DNA from 3 places in the Achromobacter sp. MUI-25009338 genome. Region 1 is predicted to be linked to each of the others. Evidence: predicted binding sites of a transcription regulator. Region 1 holds the regulator's gene; each other region holds the start of a gene.

Region 1 (5,223 bases):
TCCTTCACCTTTTCCTGGACCTTGGGCATGCGGGTCATGCCGCCGACCAGGATCACGTCGTCGATGTCGGAAACCTTCACGCCGGCGTCCTTGATGGCCACGCGGCAGGGCTCGATCGTGCGTTCGATCAGTTCTTCGACCAGCGCTTCCAGCTTGGCGCGCGTGATCTTCAGGTTCAGGTGCTTCGGACCCGAGGCGTCGGCCGTGATGTACGGCAGGTTGATTTCGGTCTGCTGGGCCGAGGACAGCTCGATCTTGGCCTTTTCGGCGGCTTCCTTCAGGCGCTGCAGGGCCAGCACGTCCTTGGACAGGTCGACGCCCTGTTCCTTCTTGAACTCGCCGATGATGTAGTCGATGATGCGCTGGTCGAAGTCTTCGCCGCCCAGGAAGGTGTCGCCGTTGGTCGACAGCACTTCGAACTGCTTCTCGCCATCGACGTCGGCGATTTCGATGATGGACACGTCGAACGTGCCGCCGCCCAGGTCATAGACGGCGATCTTGCGGTCGCCCTTTTCGGTCTTGTCCAGGCCGAACGCCAGCGCGGCGGCGGTGGGTTCGTTGATGATGCGCTTGACGTCCAGGCCGGCGATGCGGCCGGCGTCCTTGGTGGCCTGGCGCTGGCTGTCGTTGAAGTACGCGGGCACGGTGATGACGGCCTCGGTCACTTCTTCGCCCAGGTAGTCCTCGGCGGTCTTCTTCATCTTGCGCAGCACGTCGGCCGACACTTGGGGAGGCGCCATCTTCTTGCCGCGCACTTCCACCCAGGCGTCGCCGTTGTCGGCCTTGACGATGGCGTAGGGCATCAGGTTGATGTCCTTCTGCACCGCCTTTTCTTCGAACTTGCGGCCGATCAGGCGCTTCACCGCGTACAGGGTGTTCTTGGGGTTGGTCACCGCCTGGCGCTTGGCCGGGGCGCCGACCAGCGTTTCGCCGTCGTCCATGTAGGCGACGATGGAGGGGGTGGTGCGCGCGCCTTCCGCGTTTTCGATGATTTTGACCTGCCCGCCGTCCATGACAGCCACGCAGCTGTTGGTCGTGCCCAGGTCAATGCCGATAATCTTGCTCATGGTGGGTTACCTTGATTGAATCTGTGTAAATAGGGGGAAACGTCTTGTCCCCACATAACTGGGGCTGCCCGTAAGGTTTTTCAAGACGCCGGGCCAGAATTTTCCGCGGCCGTTTCCTGCTGGCGCCGGATCGCCTCGGTGAACTGGGGCAGCCCGGGCCAGCCGGTGATGCGCCCCAGCCGCTTGCCGGCGCGATACAGCACAAAAGTGGGGACGCCATGCAGGGAAAAGCGCCGGCCCAGGGGTTCGTCGGCGTAGACGTCGGCCTCGAACCACGTCAGGCCCAGCCCCAGCAGGGTCTCCCGGTGCAGCAGCGCGGCCTGCTTGAACAGGTTGCAGTTGTAGCAATCCTGGCCCCACAGGAACACGCAGCGCAAATCCGTTCCCGGCGCCTCGATCACCGCCCGGTCGAATCCATCGGAGTCGACATGACGCATGCCGAACACCTGGAATACCTGGGCGGGGTCGAAGCGGGGATCGTTCATGGGATGCCTCAGCCCTGGCCGGCCGACACCACCACCAGCGCCGGGCGCAGCGTCCGGTCGGCGATGGAATAGCCTTTCTGCAGCAGCTGCACCACGGTATTGGCGGGCTGCTCGTTGGGAATGGATGAAATGGCCTGGTGCAGGTGCGGGTCGAACTTGTCGCCCTGCGCCGGCGCGATTTCCTTGAGCAGGTTGCGCTCGAAGGCGGCCGACAGCTGCTTGAGGGTGACTTCCACGCCTTCGCGCAGCGCCTCGACCGTCTGGTCGGGCTGGGCCAGGGCGGCTTCCAGGCTGTCTTTCACCGGGACCAGGCTTTCGGCGAACGACTCGATGCCGAACTTGCGCGCCTTGGACACGTCTTCCTGGGCGCGGCGGCGCATGTTCTCGACTTCGGCGTGCGCGCGCAGCACCTGGTCGCGCTGTTCATTGACGGTAGCCTGGGCGGCGTCCAGCTGGGCGCGCAACTCGTTCAGCTCGGCCTGCGCGGCGTCCTGTCCGGCGGGAGCCGCATCGGCGTTCTGGCCGATCTCGGGCGCCTGGTCCGCAGGCTCGTGGGGTGCCGTCATGGGGAATCCTCCAAAAAGAATGGCTTTCGCAGACATGAATGGGGGCCAATACCCCTATTTCAAGCCCGGGAAAACGAAATATTCCCCGACGCCTCCCCGCTATTTCTTGGGAGGCTGCGCCGGCGCGGCCGGATCGCTGGCCGGGAAACTCTCCTTGAGCGCGCGGTCCATGCGCTCTTCTTCATCGTCGGGCTCGGGGTTGACCGCAATGGGATCGCTGGCCGGAAAGGTCTCCGCAAGCGCCTCGTCGAGTTCGTGCTCGACCTGATCCTCGTCTACGGGAGTGCTAACCGTCCCCTTTTTTACCGTCTTGCCAGTCTTGGGATCATGGTGCATGCGCCTTCTCCTTCAAGTCGGTGGACTGCGTGAGCCATCCCTGCAAGTGCCGTTCCACCAGGCCGGCCAGCCCCGCGATCCAGGCCGGATCGTCGTTGAGCGCGGAAATGTAGCGGAAGCGCTTGCCGCCCGCCGCCATGAAGGCGTCGCGGCATTCCAGGCTGATCTCTTCCAGGGTTTCCAGACAGTCTGCCACAAAACCCGGGCACACCACATCGACCTCCGTCGTACCCGAGGCGGCCAGCGCCTTGAGGGTCGGTTCCGTATAGGGTTCGAGCCAGCGGGCCGAGCCGAAACGGCTCTGGAAAGTCACCTCGATCTGGGCGCGCGGCAGCGACAATCGCTGGCACAGCAGGCGCGCGGTTTCCATGCAGTCGCGGTAGTAAGGGTCGCCCAGCTCGATCGAATAGCGCGGCAGGCCGTGAAAGCTCATGACCAGCTTCTGGGGCTTGCCGTGCTCCTGCCAATAGCGTTCGATATGGCCGGCCAGCGCGTCCAGGTAGGCCGGCTCTTCGTGGAAGCGCTTGATGAAGCGCAGCTCCGGCTGGTCGCGCAGCCGGCCGGCATGCCGGGTTACCGCGTCCACCGCCGTGGCCGTGGTGCTGGCCGCGTATTGCGGATAGAGCGGAACGGTCAGGATGCGCTCGCAGCCCTGGGCGCGCAGGCGCGCGATGGCGTCCGGGATGGAAGGATTGCCGTAGCGCATGCCCAGCTCGACCACGGCGTCGACGCCCGCGGCCCGCAGGGCGGCGCGCACGCCGTCGGCCTGGCGCCGGCTGTACACCATCAGCGGCGAACCTTCCCGCAGCCAGACGCCGGCGTAGCGCGGCTCCAGCTTCTTGGGCCGCATGGTCAGCACCAGCCCGTGCAGTATCGGCTTCCAGAGGTAGCGGGGAATCTCGATCACGCGCGGATCGGACAGGAATTCACCCAGGTACTTGCGGATGTCCTTCCTGCCCGGCGTATCGGGCGTGCCCAGGTTCACCAGCAGCACGCCGACCCGCCCGGCCCCGCGCGGCGGCGGATCTTCGTCGAAGGGGTCGTCCTGCTCGGGCTCGGGCAGATACCGTTCAGGCCACAAGTATTTGAACAGGCGAAGAAACACAAACACTCCCCTTCCTCCGCAAGGAGGATGTCGTTTTGAATGGGCCTACTGGTTGTGGCTGAGGGCGTTGGACAACAGGCGCGCCGTGATGTCCACGATGGGAATGACGCGCTCGTACGCCATGCGGGTCGGGCCGATCACGCCCAGCGTGCCCACCACCTTGCCGTCGACCCCGTAGGGCGCGGTGATGACGGACACTTCCTCCATGGGCACCAGCTGCGAATCGCCGCCGATGTAGATCTGCACGCCCTGCGCGCGGCTGGAGACGTCCAGCAGCTGCAGCAGGTCGGTTTTTTTCTCGAACAGCGAGAACATCTTGCGCAGCCGGTCCATGTCGGAGGCGATGTCGGTCACGTCGAGCAGCTTGCGCTCGCCGGAGATCACCATGGCGTCGCCGTCCTCGGCCGCCTCGGCGCTGGCCTCGACGGCGGCCTGCATCAGGCGCGAAATGTCTTCGCGCAGCTGGGCCAGCTCGGTCGACAGGGTCTGGCGCACCACGTTGAAGGACTTGCCGGCGAAATGCATGTTGAAGAAATTGCCGGCTTCCAGCAATTCCGTCTCGGAGTAATCGCGCTGGACGAACAGGATGCGGTTCTGGACGTCGCCGTCGGGCGTGACGATGATGAGCAGCACGCGCTTGTCGGACAGGCGGATGAATTCGATCTGGCGGAACACCTGCGCACGCTTGGGCGTGAGCACCACCCCGGCGAACTGGGTGAGGTTCGACAGCAGCGCCGCCGCGGCGTTGACGGCGCGGGTGGGTTCGGCCGCCGCCAGCATCTCGCCCATGTTGTGGGGCTCGAGCTGGTAGGACTGCACCGCCAGCAGCGAATCGACGAACATGCGATAGCCCCGCGGCGTGGGCACGCGGCCGGCGGAGGTATGCGGGCTGTGGATCAGGCCCAGTTCTTCGAGGTCCGCCATGACGTTGCGGATCGTGGCCGGAGACAGATCGAATACTTTCGATAGCGTCCGCGAGCCGACTGGCTGCCCATCGGCGATATAGCGTTCGATCAACGCCTTCAGTAGGGCGCGTGCACGGTCATCCATAACAGGTATTTTAGGGAAACTTTTCCGATTGAGGCGATTTTTGTCCCGCAAGCCAATATGCGGCCCCATATAATCGGCTTAATAGCACATTCCGGGCGGATTTCGGCCCGCGCCCGCCCTTTCTGGATACGCAAGCAGCCATGCACTTTCCTACCGTCGCCCTGATCGGCAGATACCAGGACACCGGCCTGGACACACCGCTGAGAGCCCTCGCCCACGCGCTGGCGCAGGCCGGCCGGCATGTGCTCATCGACGCCGACACGGCGCGCAATACCGGGCTGACCGAATACCCCGTGGCCACGCTCGAGGAAATCGGCCAGACCGCCTCGCTGGCCGTCGTCATGGGCGGCGACGGCACCGTGCTGGGCGCGGGCCGCCACCTGGCGCCCTACGGCGTGCCGCTGATCGGCATCAACCACGGCCGCCTGGGCTTCATCACCGACATCGCGCTGCAGGACGCGCACGGCGCGCTGGCGCGCGTGCTCGAAGGCAGCTTCCAGATCGAGGAACGCACGCTGCTGCAAGGCAGCGTGTGGCGCGGCGACCAGCAGATGTATTCCGCCACCGCCCTGAACGACGTGGTTCTGAACCGCGCCGGGCGCGGCGGCATGATC
Region 2 (5,223 bases), 2.0 Mb from region 1:
ATCACGGCAACGCCGCCGGCCAGCTTGGCCACGCGTTCCTGCAGCTTTTCACGGTCGTAGTCGGACGTGGCTTCTTCGATCTGGACGCGGATCTGCTTGACGCGAGCTTCGATCGACTTGCTGTCGCCAGCGCCGTCGATAATGGTCGTGTTTTCCTTGCCCACTTCGATGCGCTTGGCCTGGCCCAGCTCGGCCAGCGTGGCCTTTTCCAGCGACATGCCGGTTTCTTCGGAGATCACCGTGCCGCCCGTCAGGATGGCGATGTCTTCCAGCATGGCCTTGCGGCGGTCGCCGAAGCCCGGCGCCTTGACGGCGGTGGTCTTCAGGATGCCACGGATGTTGTTCACGACCAGGGTGGCCAGGGCTTCGCCTTCGACGTCTTCGGCGATGATCAGCAGCGGACGGCTCGACTTGGCGACTTGTTCCAGCACCGGCAGCAGGTCACGGATGTTGCTGATCTTCTTGTCGAAAATCAGAACGAACGGATCTTCCAGAGCGGCGACTTGCTTGTCCGGGTTGTTGATGAAGTAGGGCGACAGGTAGCCGCGGTCGAATTGCATGCCTTCGACGACGTCCAGCTCGTTTTCCAGCGACTTGCCGTCTTCGACGGTGATGACGCCTTCCTTGCCGACCTTGTCCATCGCGTCAGCGATGATCTGGCCGATGGAGGTGTCGCTGTTGGCCGAGATCGAGCCGACCTGGGCGATTTCCTTGCTGGTCGTGACCGGCTTGGATTGCTTCTTCAGCTCGGCGACGGCGGCGGCGACGGCCTTGTCGATGCCGCGCTTCAGGTCGATCGGGTTGAAACCGGCGGCAACGTACTTCAGGCCTTCCTGAACGATGGCCTGGGCCAGCACGGTGGCGGTGGTGGTGCCGTCACCGGCGTTGTCGGAGGTCTTCGAGGCGACGTCCTTGACCAGCTGGGCGCCGATGTTCTCGAACTTGTCCTTCAGTTCGATTTCCTTGGCCACGGACACGCCGTCCTTGGTCACCGTCGGGGCGCCGAACGAGCGCTCCAGCACGACGTTGCGACCCTTGGGGCCGAGGGTGGTTTTAACAGCGTTGGCGAGAACATTCACGCCGCGGACGATGCGCACGCGGGCGTCGTCACCGAACAATACTTGCTTGGCAGCCATTTCTTAGCTTCCTTCGAAAATTCGTTTGAGGCAGGGTTTACTGGACCACGGCGAGGATTTCGTCCTCGCGGATGACGAGCAGCTCTTCGCCGTCAACCTTCACGGACTGGCCGGCGTACTTGCCGAACAGAACCTTGTCGCCAGCCTTCAGGTCGACGGGCAGGATCTTGCCGTCTTCGGTCTTCTTGCCGGGGCCGACGGCCACGACTTCACCTTGGTCAGGCTTTTCGGCGGCGCTGTCGGGGATGACGATGCCCGAGGCAGTCTTGCGCTCGTTTTCGAGGCGTTTGACGATCACGCGATCGCCCAGGGGACGCAAGGCCATGTGGAACTCCTGTTACAAAAAGAAGAAGAGAATGTTCAGTTGAGCCCGGGAATGTTGTTAGCACTCACCGGTGTCGAGTGCTAATTATAGGGATGATGTCCGGGGCTTCAAGGGGGGCGGGGGCGGTTGTTACATTTTGGGCGAAGGGGGCGGGCGCCGCAGCCCGTTCAATTCGAGACTGTTCCAAGCCGGTCAAATGCAGCGTAAGCGAAAGCTGTGGCCGGATGTCTCCTCCGGGCCGTAGGCGTATTCAAGCGCGTATGTACACCCATCCCGCCGCTTGCATTCTTGCGATCTCAAGAACAGCCGGGCCACCCAGGACTTGCAGTGGTTCCCTGTTGCCCCTGCCCAGTCGTTCCAGACTGACGGGGCAGATCCACGTCGAGGCATCCAGGCGCTCATGCGCCACGTCCAACGCGGCTTCGACAGCCTGCGCATTGGCGATGATGCGCACTTCGGCGGCAGGCATGCCATTTCTCAAGTTCAGTGCGTTGTTTCGTGCCCGTTGAAGGGCAGCCGGCGAGGGGGCGTGCAGGATGACTTTCAGTTCCGGTTCCATATGGGTCTCGCTATTGGTCTAGTTGTCAGCAGGTCAACGAGGCCCCAGTACTTCGTTCAACTGATCGCCCTGGGGCATGCCCCTGAACTTTTTCACGGTGCCGTCTTCCTCGCGTACGACGATTCCCGGCGTTCCCCGGAAGCCCGTCGACACCATCAGCATCTGGTTGCGCGCCAGCACTTCCAGTACGTCATCAGGAACTTCGGAGGCGGGCTCGATGCCGCCCTGGTCGAAGCGCTGCTCATTCTTCTGCAGGGCGGCCGAGGGGTCCGGAGCCCGCAGTATCGCTGCCGCCTTGGCGGGGCTGTCGTCGCGGATGACCCCCACGAGTATGTGCCGGAGCTGCACTTTGCCGGCCTCAACCCAGGGGCGCGACGCCTCCCAGAACTGGTGGCAATAGGGGCAGTTGGCGTCCGAAAACGTGTAGACGATGCGCGGCGCTTCGGAGCGGCCGTCCAGCACCCAGGAGGATTCGCTCAGCTGCGACCAGACTTTCTTTCCCATTGGCTTGGCCACCAGGTCTTGGAGCGTGGCTGCGTCAATGGGGCGGCCCTCCACGTCCACTCGCGTGCCGACGATCGCCGTGCCATCCGGGGTGACATAAATGGCGACGGGGCGTTCCTGGATGGCGCCGGCGAAACCGCGCAGTCCGTCCGCCACGTTGAATTCCTGAATAACGGTAAGTCCCTGGGTTTCCAAGGCCTTGAGCACGGGCGGCCGGGCCGGTTCCCCGGCATGGACCGGCGCGGCCAGCAGTGCGGCACAGGCCGCGGCGACGAGCGGACGCGCCAAAGGCTTGGTGCGCATATCAGTCCTCCTTTCTGTTGATGAAGTCATGGCGGGATAGCTTGTCTCTGAGCGTCGCGGATGTCAGTTCGCCGACGTGCGAGTCCACCATCCTTCCCTCGGGGTCGAAGAACAAAGTGGTGGGAAGGCCGCGGGCGCTCATGGTTCGCGTGATTGTCGAGAACGGGTCCAAGAGGACGTGGTCCAGCGTCAGGCCGTTATGTTCGATGAACGCTTTCACCTGTTGCTGGGACTCGCCCTGGTTGACGGCGACGAAGGCAATGTCGGGGTAGGTCTTTTGCGCCATCTCGAAAACGGGCATTTCGCGCCTGCACGGAGGACACCAGCTGGCCCACAGGTTGAGAACGACAGGCCGGCCCGTATACGCCTTCAGAGAAATGGGTTCGTTTGCCATCGTCATCAGCGAGGAATCGGGCAGGGGCGGGGCGTGGCGATACATCGAATCCACCGCGCCCATCGCAGCCAGCCAGATGGCTATCCCGGCCAGCATGCCGCCAAATGCCGGCTTGCGCAGCGCGGGCGCCGAACGGGTTTTCAACCACAGGGCAATCGCCGCGGCGAACAAGCCAACCCACCAGGTGAATCCGCCGTCCCCGATGGCCAGAACCGCCTTGGGCGTCGTTGCGTAGTCCTCCCAGTTTCGGACGATGTATCCGAATCGCGCCGCGAGCAGCCCCCAGAAAAACGCATCCAGCAGCGCCCAGCCTGCCGATCCGGACGGGCGCTGCGCAAGCCTGCGCGCCAGGGCGCTTGCTACCCCCAGGGAAACGATCGCGCCAATGGCGATCGCCACCAGGTGAATCGAAAACGGTCCCAGGCCGATCATGGCGCGCCCGCCCGGTCCAAGTGGGCCAGGAACCGATCCGCGTCGATCTCGCCGATCATGCGCAGTTCCCGACGCTCGTTGCCGTCGGGCCCTATGAGAATGAGCGTGGGCGGCCCCAGCACTTTCCAATGCTTGAGCAATGCCTGGTCGGTTGCGTCGTTATGCGTGACGTCTGGGCGTACGACCTGCATGCGCCCGAGCCTGGCCGCCACGGTCGGGTCGCCGAAGACGTTGCGCTCGATCACGTGGCAACTGATGCACCAGTCGGCATAGAAGTCGATCAGGGTCCATTTGCCTTGCTCGCCGGCCTGGGCCAACAGCCTGTCCACATCGGCGACCGACTTGGCGGCAACGTATGCTGGCCTGGAATTTCCGGCGGCGGAATTCTCCGGCAGGCCGCGTAAATGATTCAGCGGCTGAAGGGTTGAGGTTCCGCCGGACGCGCCGCCGACCAGCATGAGAATCGACCACAGGCCGGATACCGCCGCCGTTGTCCGGAGGGTCCACAGCAGGCGGTGCCGGGCCGCCACGGCGTTCGCCCACGCCAATAGACCGAGGGTGACGGACAGCCCCCAAATTGCCCAGATCACGAGACCGATGGTGGCCGGCACGAAGCGGTCCAGCATCAGCGCGGCCATTCCCAGCATGACATAGCCGAATGCCACTTTGACGCGGTCCATCCATGCTCCGGGCTTGGGGAGCGCGCGGGCGCCGAACACCGTGATCGCCAACAGGGGCAGGCCCATGCCCATTCCCAGGGCAAACAAGGCGATTCCCCCCTGCAGCGCGCTGCCTGTCTGTCCGATGTACAGCAGCGCCCCGGCCAATGGCGCCGTCATGCAAGGCCCGACGAGCAGCGCCGACAGGAATCCCAGGGCTGCGGCCCCGGGCAGGCTGCCGCCGCTGCTTTTTCTGCCTGCGGACTCGACGCGGCTGACCAGCGCTGAAGGCAGGCGCAGTTCGAACATGCCGAACAAGGAGCTGGCGAGAACGAGGAACAGAACGGCAAATGCCCCAAGCAGCAAGGGGGATTGCAGCGTGGCCTGCACATTGGCGCCGGCGAGCCCGGCCGCCACGCCGACGACGGCGTACGTTGCGGCCATCGCCAGGACATACGACACGGACAGGGCGAAGGCGCGCCTCGACTTCGCCTGGCTGCCTACGACGATAGAGGAAACGATCGGGATCATGGGGAGCGTGCAGGGCGTGAACGCCAGTAGCAGGCCAAATCCAAAAAACAGCACGGGTCCCCAAATCGGTCCGAGGTCCGCCAGGCGCTGGGCGGCGCTCTGGTCCTGCGCGGCGGAAGTGCCTGCCGCTGCCGGCGATCCGCTTTTTTCCGTGGCATCGGCGCTGGCGGCCGGCAAGCTCAGCGCCACCGTTTGGGGAGGGTAGCAAATGCCCGCCTCGGCACAACCTTGCCAGTGCAGCGTGGCCTGCGCGCCGGCGCCTTGCCAGCGCAGGCGCAGGGCGTCTCCGGTGTAGACCTCTGTTTCGCCGAAAAATTCGTCGTGCTTGGTGACGCCTTCAGGTAGGGTGACGGCGGCTTCGCTGCCATCGCCGCCGACGA
Region 3 (5,223 bases), 1.2 Mb from region 1:
CTGCGAGGCGCCGCTGCGCACGGGATAGGTTTCCAGCCAGACCAGGGCCGGCAGCACCCAGGCGCCCGGTTCCAGCAGGGCCGAGCGGTAGCGGCCGGCGAATACGCGCCCGCCGCGCAGCCGCGCCGCCAGGTTGCGGCCCAGCGTCTGCATGAGCCGCGGCAGGCCTTCTTCGTCGGCCGGCGTGGCCAGCAGCAGGATGCGGTCGTTGGCGAGCAGCCAGCCATGAACCGAGACCCGATGGCGCTGGGCGGATTCGCCCAGCCACGTGGCCAGCTGGTTCAGGATGTCGGCCGGCGCGGGTTGAGACGGCGCCGCCAGCGGCTGGATGAAATTGGCCTGCACCAATTGGGGCAGCCCAGGGGCGTACAGACGGGGCAGACGGGCCATAGTGTCAGGACTTGCGTATCCGGAAGAACGGGTTGTCTTCTCTCACGGTATATAAATAGTGCCACGGTAGGCGGCGGTCAAGTCCCGTGATCGCGATATGGGCAAGGATCCGTCATTTTTTTCGTCGTCCGTACCCGAATACGTGCAGGTTAACATTCGGCGACGGAACGTCGTACCGTGGATATACCCTAACCCGCGGGCGTTTTTTCATCCCCTACGACTGGAGCAGATCTATGGCCGTGGCCCTCGAACTCATCTCGCAGCACCGCTGTTTCGGCGGCTGGCAGCGCTATTACCGCCACGAATCCGCGCAGATCGGCCTGCCCATGCGGTTCTCGGTCTATCTGCCGCCCCAGGCCGAGCAAGGCCCGGTACCCGTCCTGTTCTACCTGGCCGGGCTGACCTGCACCGAAGAGACTTTCATGATCAAGGCCGGCGCCCAGCGCCTGGCGGCGGAGCTGGGCGTCATGCTGGTGGCCCCGGACACCAGCCCGCGCGGGGCCAACGTGCCGGGCGAGGACGAAAACTGGGACCTGGGCACCGGCGCGGGCTTTTACGTGGACGCCACCACGCCGGCCTGGCGCACGCACTACCGCATGTACAGCTACGTGACCGAAGAACTGCATGCCATCGTCACCGGCGGCGCGCTGCCGGGCGACGCATCGCGCACCGGGATCTTCGGCCATTCCATGGGCGGCCACGGCGCGCTGGTGCTGGCGCTGCGCAACCCCGCCAAATTCCGCTCGGTGTCGGCCTTCGCGCCCATCGCCGCGCCCAGCCTGTGCCCGTGGGGCAAGAAGGCCTTCGGCGCCTACCTGGGCGCCGACGTCCAGGACTGGGCCGCCTACGACGCGTCGGCGCTGATGCGCCAGGCCCGCCAGCCGTTTCCCGGGGGCATTCTGATCGACCAGGGAGAATCGGACCAGTTTCTGGCGGAACAGTTGTATCCCGAGGTATTCGAGCAGGCCTGCGCCGCCGCCGGCCAGCCGTTGACCCTGCGTCGCCACGAGAGCTACGACCACGGCTATTACTTCATCTCGACGTTTATCGAGGATCACATCCGGTTTCACGTCGAGCGGCTTGGAAAACCCGCGGCCTGAGGCCGCTTCTATACTGGCCGGCCACCGCCCGCGGCGGTTCTTACCTAATCGGGAACGGCTGATTTGATCAACGGAATCGCTCCTTTCGTCTGGATACTGCTGGGCGCCATCGTCGTCCTGCTGCCGGGCATCGTCATGCTGCTGGGCAAGGGCGGCCCACGCGACGAGCGCGGCCGCAAAATGTTCCAGCTCCGGCCGGTGCGCCGCCTGTTCGGGCTGATGCTGGTGCTGCTGGGCTGCGTGTCCGGCCTGCTGGCCCTGTCGCTGGTGCAGTTCTTCCGCCTGACCACCGACGAGCCGGTGGCCCGCGTGGAGATCCGCCAGCTGGCCGAGGGCCAGTTCCAGGTGGACGCCAGCGCGCCGGCCATCGGCAGCCGCCAGTACGTGCTGTACGGCGACCAGTGGCAGATCGACGCGCGGGTGGTGCGCTGGAAGGTGCCGGCGCTGATGGCGGGCGTGCCGCCGCTGTACCGCCTGGAGCGGCTGTCCGGCCGCTACAGCGACGCGGCCCGCGAGGCCTCGGCCACCCGTTCGGTGCATCCGCTGGACGACTGGCCCGCGCCCGACCTCGGTTCGCTGAAGAAAAACTTCCCGAACTGGTTCCCCTTCGTCGATGTCCAATTCGGCAGCGGCGCCTACATGCCCCTGTTCGACGGCGCCCGCTACCAGGTCTTCCTGGACCCGCGCGGGGCGCTGTTCATCCGCCCCGACGGCCAGGCTACGGTCGACGGCCTCAAGCGCCTGGGCTGGTAGTGTGAACACCCACGCTGCGCCGCCTTGGGGCGGCCCGGCGGCGGCGCGGCCATTCTTGCGCTGGCTCGAACTTCTCGGGCCAAAAAAATTGGGGGCGAATCATGTGTGGTGGAACTTTGATGCGCCGCAATAGTCGAATTAGCACTCCCTTTACTAGAGTGCTAACATCGAATTCATGTCGTCATCCTTAAGCCTTCCGGAGACTCCCGTTATGAAACAACCCAGTACCTCGTTGGCCACTTCCGGCAACGCCCTGGCGTTGGCCATCGGCAATCCGGGCGCGCTCGGCACGATCGACGCATACATTTCCGCGGTGAATCGCCTGCCGGTGCTGTCGGCTGAACGAGAAACCGAGCTGGGACGCCGCCTGCGCGACCAGGAAGACCTGGGCGCGGCGCGCGAGTTGATCCTGTCGCACCTGCGCCTGGTGGTGTCCGTGGCCCGCCAGTACCTGGGCTACGGCCTGCCCCACGCCGACCTGATCCAGGAAGGCAACGTCGGCCTGATGAAGGCCGTCAAACGTTTCGACCCCGAGCGCGGCGTGCGCCTGGTGTCGTTCGCCGTGCACTGGATCAAGGCGGAAATCCACGAATACATCATCCGCAACTGGCGCCTGGTCAAGGTGGCCACCACCAAGGCCCAGCGCAAGCTGTTCTTCAACCTGCGCAGCATGCGGCCCGACGGCCAGACGCTGGACCCCGAGCAGGTCGATCACATCGCGCGCGAGCTGAACGTGCGCCGCGAAGACGTGAGCGAAATGGAAGTGCGCCTGTCCGGGCGCGACATGTCGCTGGAAAACCAGGACGACGACGATGAGAGCTACGCGCCCATCGCCTATCTGTCCGACGACGGCCGCCAGGAACCCACGCGGGTCCTGGAGCGCGCCGCGCGCGACCGGCTGCAGGGCAGCGGGCTGAGCGACGCGCTGGAAGCGCTGGACCCGCGTTCGCGCCGCATCGTCGAGGCGCGCTGGCTGCAGGACGACGGCGGCGCCACGCTGCACGAACTGGCCCAGGAATTCGGCGTCTCAGCCGAGCGCATCCGCCAGATCGAGGCCGCCGCCCTCAAGAAAATGCGCGGCAATCTCCAGGCCTGACACGCCTGCCGCACGCCCATGCAAAAGGCCGCTTTCGAGCGGCCTTTGTCTTTGGCGGCGCGCCTGGCGGCCGTTACATGAATTGATACAAATTCACCCGGAATTTTTGCGCCGCGCCAGAAACTTAATGCGGGCCGCGCCGACTAACTTCATGTAGACCGCGAACTCCGGTTGGCTGTCTAGTCGTCCGTCTCGGCTTCTCCTCTTTCCCCTCCCCTATGAGACGGATGTTTGCGGGGCACCAATAATCTATGATTGGTGCCCCGTTTTTTATGCCTAGGCCGCCTGCACCTTGTCCGACGCCGCCAGCGCCGGACGCCACAACGCGTCCTGCACCCGCCGCACGCCGGTCGCCAGCGATCCGTCCTGGTACAGCTTGATCCAGCGATACCCCGGCGCCATGTTGTCCACCACGTGCTGCCCGTCGCGGATGCTGAACTGGAAGCACGTGGACGGCGTGGCCAGCATGCGCAGGTTATGGCGGCGGCGGTCGAAGTCGTGGTGCACGTGTCCCCACAGCAGCACGCGGGCCTGCGGCCAGCGGGCCAGCAGCTTGAACAGCGCCTGCGGGTTGTCGATCATCATCGTGTCGTGCCAGTGGCTGTCGATCTGCATGGGGTTGTGGTGCATCGCGACCAGCGTGTGGCGCCCGGGCGCTTCGGCCAGGGCGGCCTCCAGCAGATCCAGCTGGCTGGCGGGCAGGTGGCCCGCGTCGGAGCCGGGCACCGTGGTGTCCAGCGTCACGACGCGCCAGGCGCCCACGTCGGTGACCGGCTCGGACCACTGCGCCAGTTCCTCGCGCATCACGGCAGGCAGGTCATGGTTGCCCGGCAGGCAGCGGATGGTGGCGCGGTCCAGCGCCGGCGCCTCGGACAGGATGGAGGCAAAGCGGCGGTAGGCCGCCGCCGCGCCGTCCTGGGACAGGTCACCGGTGGCCAGCAGCAGGTCGGGATGGCGGCCGTCGGCCTCGATCTGGCGCAGCACGGCGCGCAGGCTGGCGTCGGTGTCGACGCCCAGCATCACGGTGCCGGGCTCGCCGAACAGGTGGCTGTCGGTGAGCTGGACCAGCATGGCGGGCGCGTCGTCGCGCCGGGTCAGGGCATGGATGCGGGCCAAGTGCCGCTCCTGAAAAGTTGAAGCGATTCCACATTACCCAAAAAACGCGTCGCCACGCGTATCGCGCTTGCGTATTGGGGTAACCAAACGTGCATTCTCTACGATTCTCTACAGTTCGCCGCCCGGACTTGGGGAAAAAAGCCGCTATTCTTGTGAAATTTCTCCCTAGCCTCAGACGCGGCGCTATCCATGGATGTCGGTTTTCTCGTATTCGGCCTGGCCGGTTTGCTCACGCTGGTCTGCTTCATGCCGCCTTTGGCCGGCCGCCTCAAGCTGCCGTACTCGGTGCTGCTGGCCATCGTCGGCTGTCTGCTGGGCATCATCGTGCACCTGCACGGCTGGGCGCCGCGCTGGATCGGCGATTTTCTGGATTCGCTGGAACGCTTCGAGATCTCGTCGGAAACCTTCCTGATGGTGTTCCTGCCGGTGCTGCTGTTCGAGACCGCGCTGTCGATGAACGTGCGGCGCCTGATGGACGACATCGGCCCCATCCTGATGATGGCCATCGTGGCCGTGGTGGTGTGCACCGTGGCCGTCGGGGTGGCGCTGGACGCCGTGTCGTCCTACGGCCTGGTGGTCTGCCTGCTGCTGGGCGCCATCGTGGCCACGACCGACCCGGTGGCGGTGGTGGGCATTTTCCGCGAGGTGGGCGCGCCCAAGCGCCTGACCACGCTGGTCGAGGGCGAAAGCCTGTTCAACGACGCGGCCTCCATCGCCTTGTACTCGGTGCTGCTGGCGGTGCTGGGCGGCCACGGCGAACTGACCGTG

Evidence for each region. The regulator HrcA, encoded in region 1, represses chaperone genes, less so after heat shock. The targets are predictions, from matches to a motif close to TTAGCACTCNNNNNNNNNGAGTGCTAA.
Region 2: groES (co-chaperone GroES) is a predicted target of HrcA. The motif match lies at 1,519-1,545, and genes of this name have one in related genera.
Region 3: rpoH (RNA polymerase sigma factor RpoH) is a predicted target of HrcA. The motif match lies at 2,382-2,408, and genes of this name have one in related genera.

Annotation. Positions count from the first base shown of each region.
Region 1 is NZ_CM170627.1:4,796,798-4,802,020, forward strand. Features, by position in the region: gene dnaK (molecular chaperone DnaK) at 1-1,067, opposite strand, end outside; gene AC1IQ6_RS22660 (thioredoxin family protein) at 1,148-1,552, opposite strand; gene grpE (nucleotide exchange factor GrpE) at 1,561-2,118, opposite strand; gene AC1IQ6_RS22670 (hypothetical protein) at 2,218-2,454, opposite strand; gene hemH (ferrochelatase) at 2,444-3,559, opposite strand; gene hrcA (heat-inducible transcriptional repressor HrcA) at 3,605-4,609, opposite strand; gene AC1IQ6_RS22685 (NAD kinase) at 4,750-5,223, shown strand, end outside.
Region 2 is NZ_CM170627.1:959,139-964,361, forward strand. Features, by position in the region: gene groL (chaperonin GroEL) at 1-1,136, opposite strand, end outside; gene groES (co-chaperone GroES) at 1,174-1,461, opposite strand; gene AC1IQ6_RS04400 (hypothetical protein) at 1,712-2,020, opposite strand; gene dsbG (thiol:disulfide interchange protein DsbG) at 2,054-2,827, opposite strand; gene AC1IQ6_RS04410 (prolipoprotein diacylglyceryl transferase family protein) at 2,829-3,653, opposite strand; gene dsbD (protein-disulfide reductase DsbD) at 3,650-5,223, opposite strand, start outside.
Region 3 is NZ_CM170627.1:189,768-194,990, forward strand. Features, by position in the region: gene AC1IQ6_RS00890 (hypothetical protein) at 1-390, opposite strand, end outside; gene fghA (S-formylglutathione hydrolase) at 624-1,490, shown strand; gene AC1IQ6_RS00900 (hypothetical protein) at 1,554-2,243, shown strand; gene rpoH (RNA polymerase sigma factor RpoH) at 2,455-3,339, shown strand; gene AC1IQ6_RS00910 (phosphodiesterase) at 3,616-4,410, opposite strand; gene AC1IQ6_RS00915 (cation:proton antiporter) at 4,645-5,223, shown strand, end outside.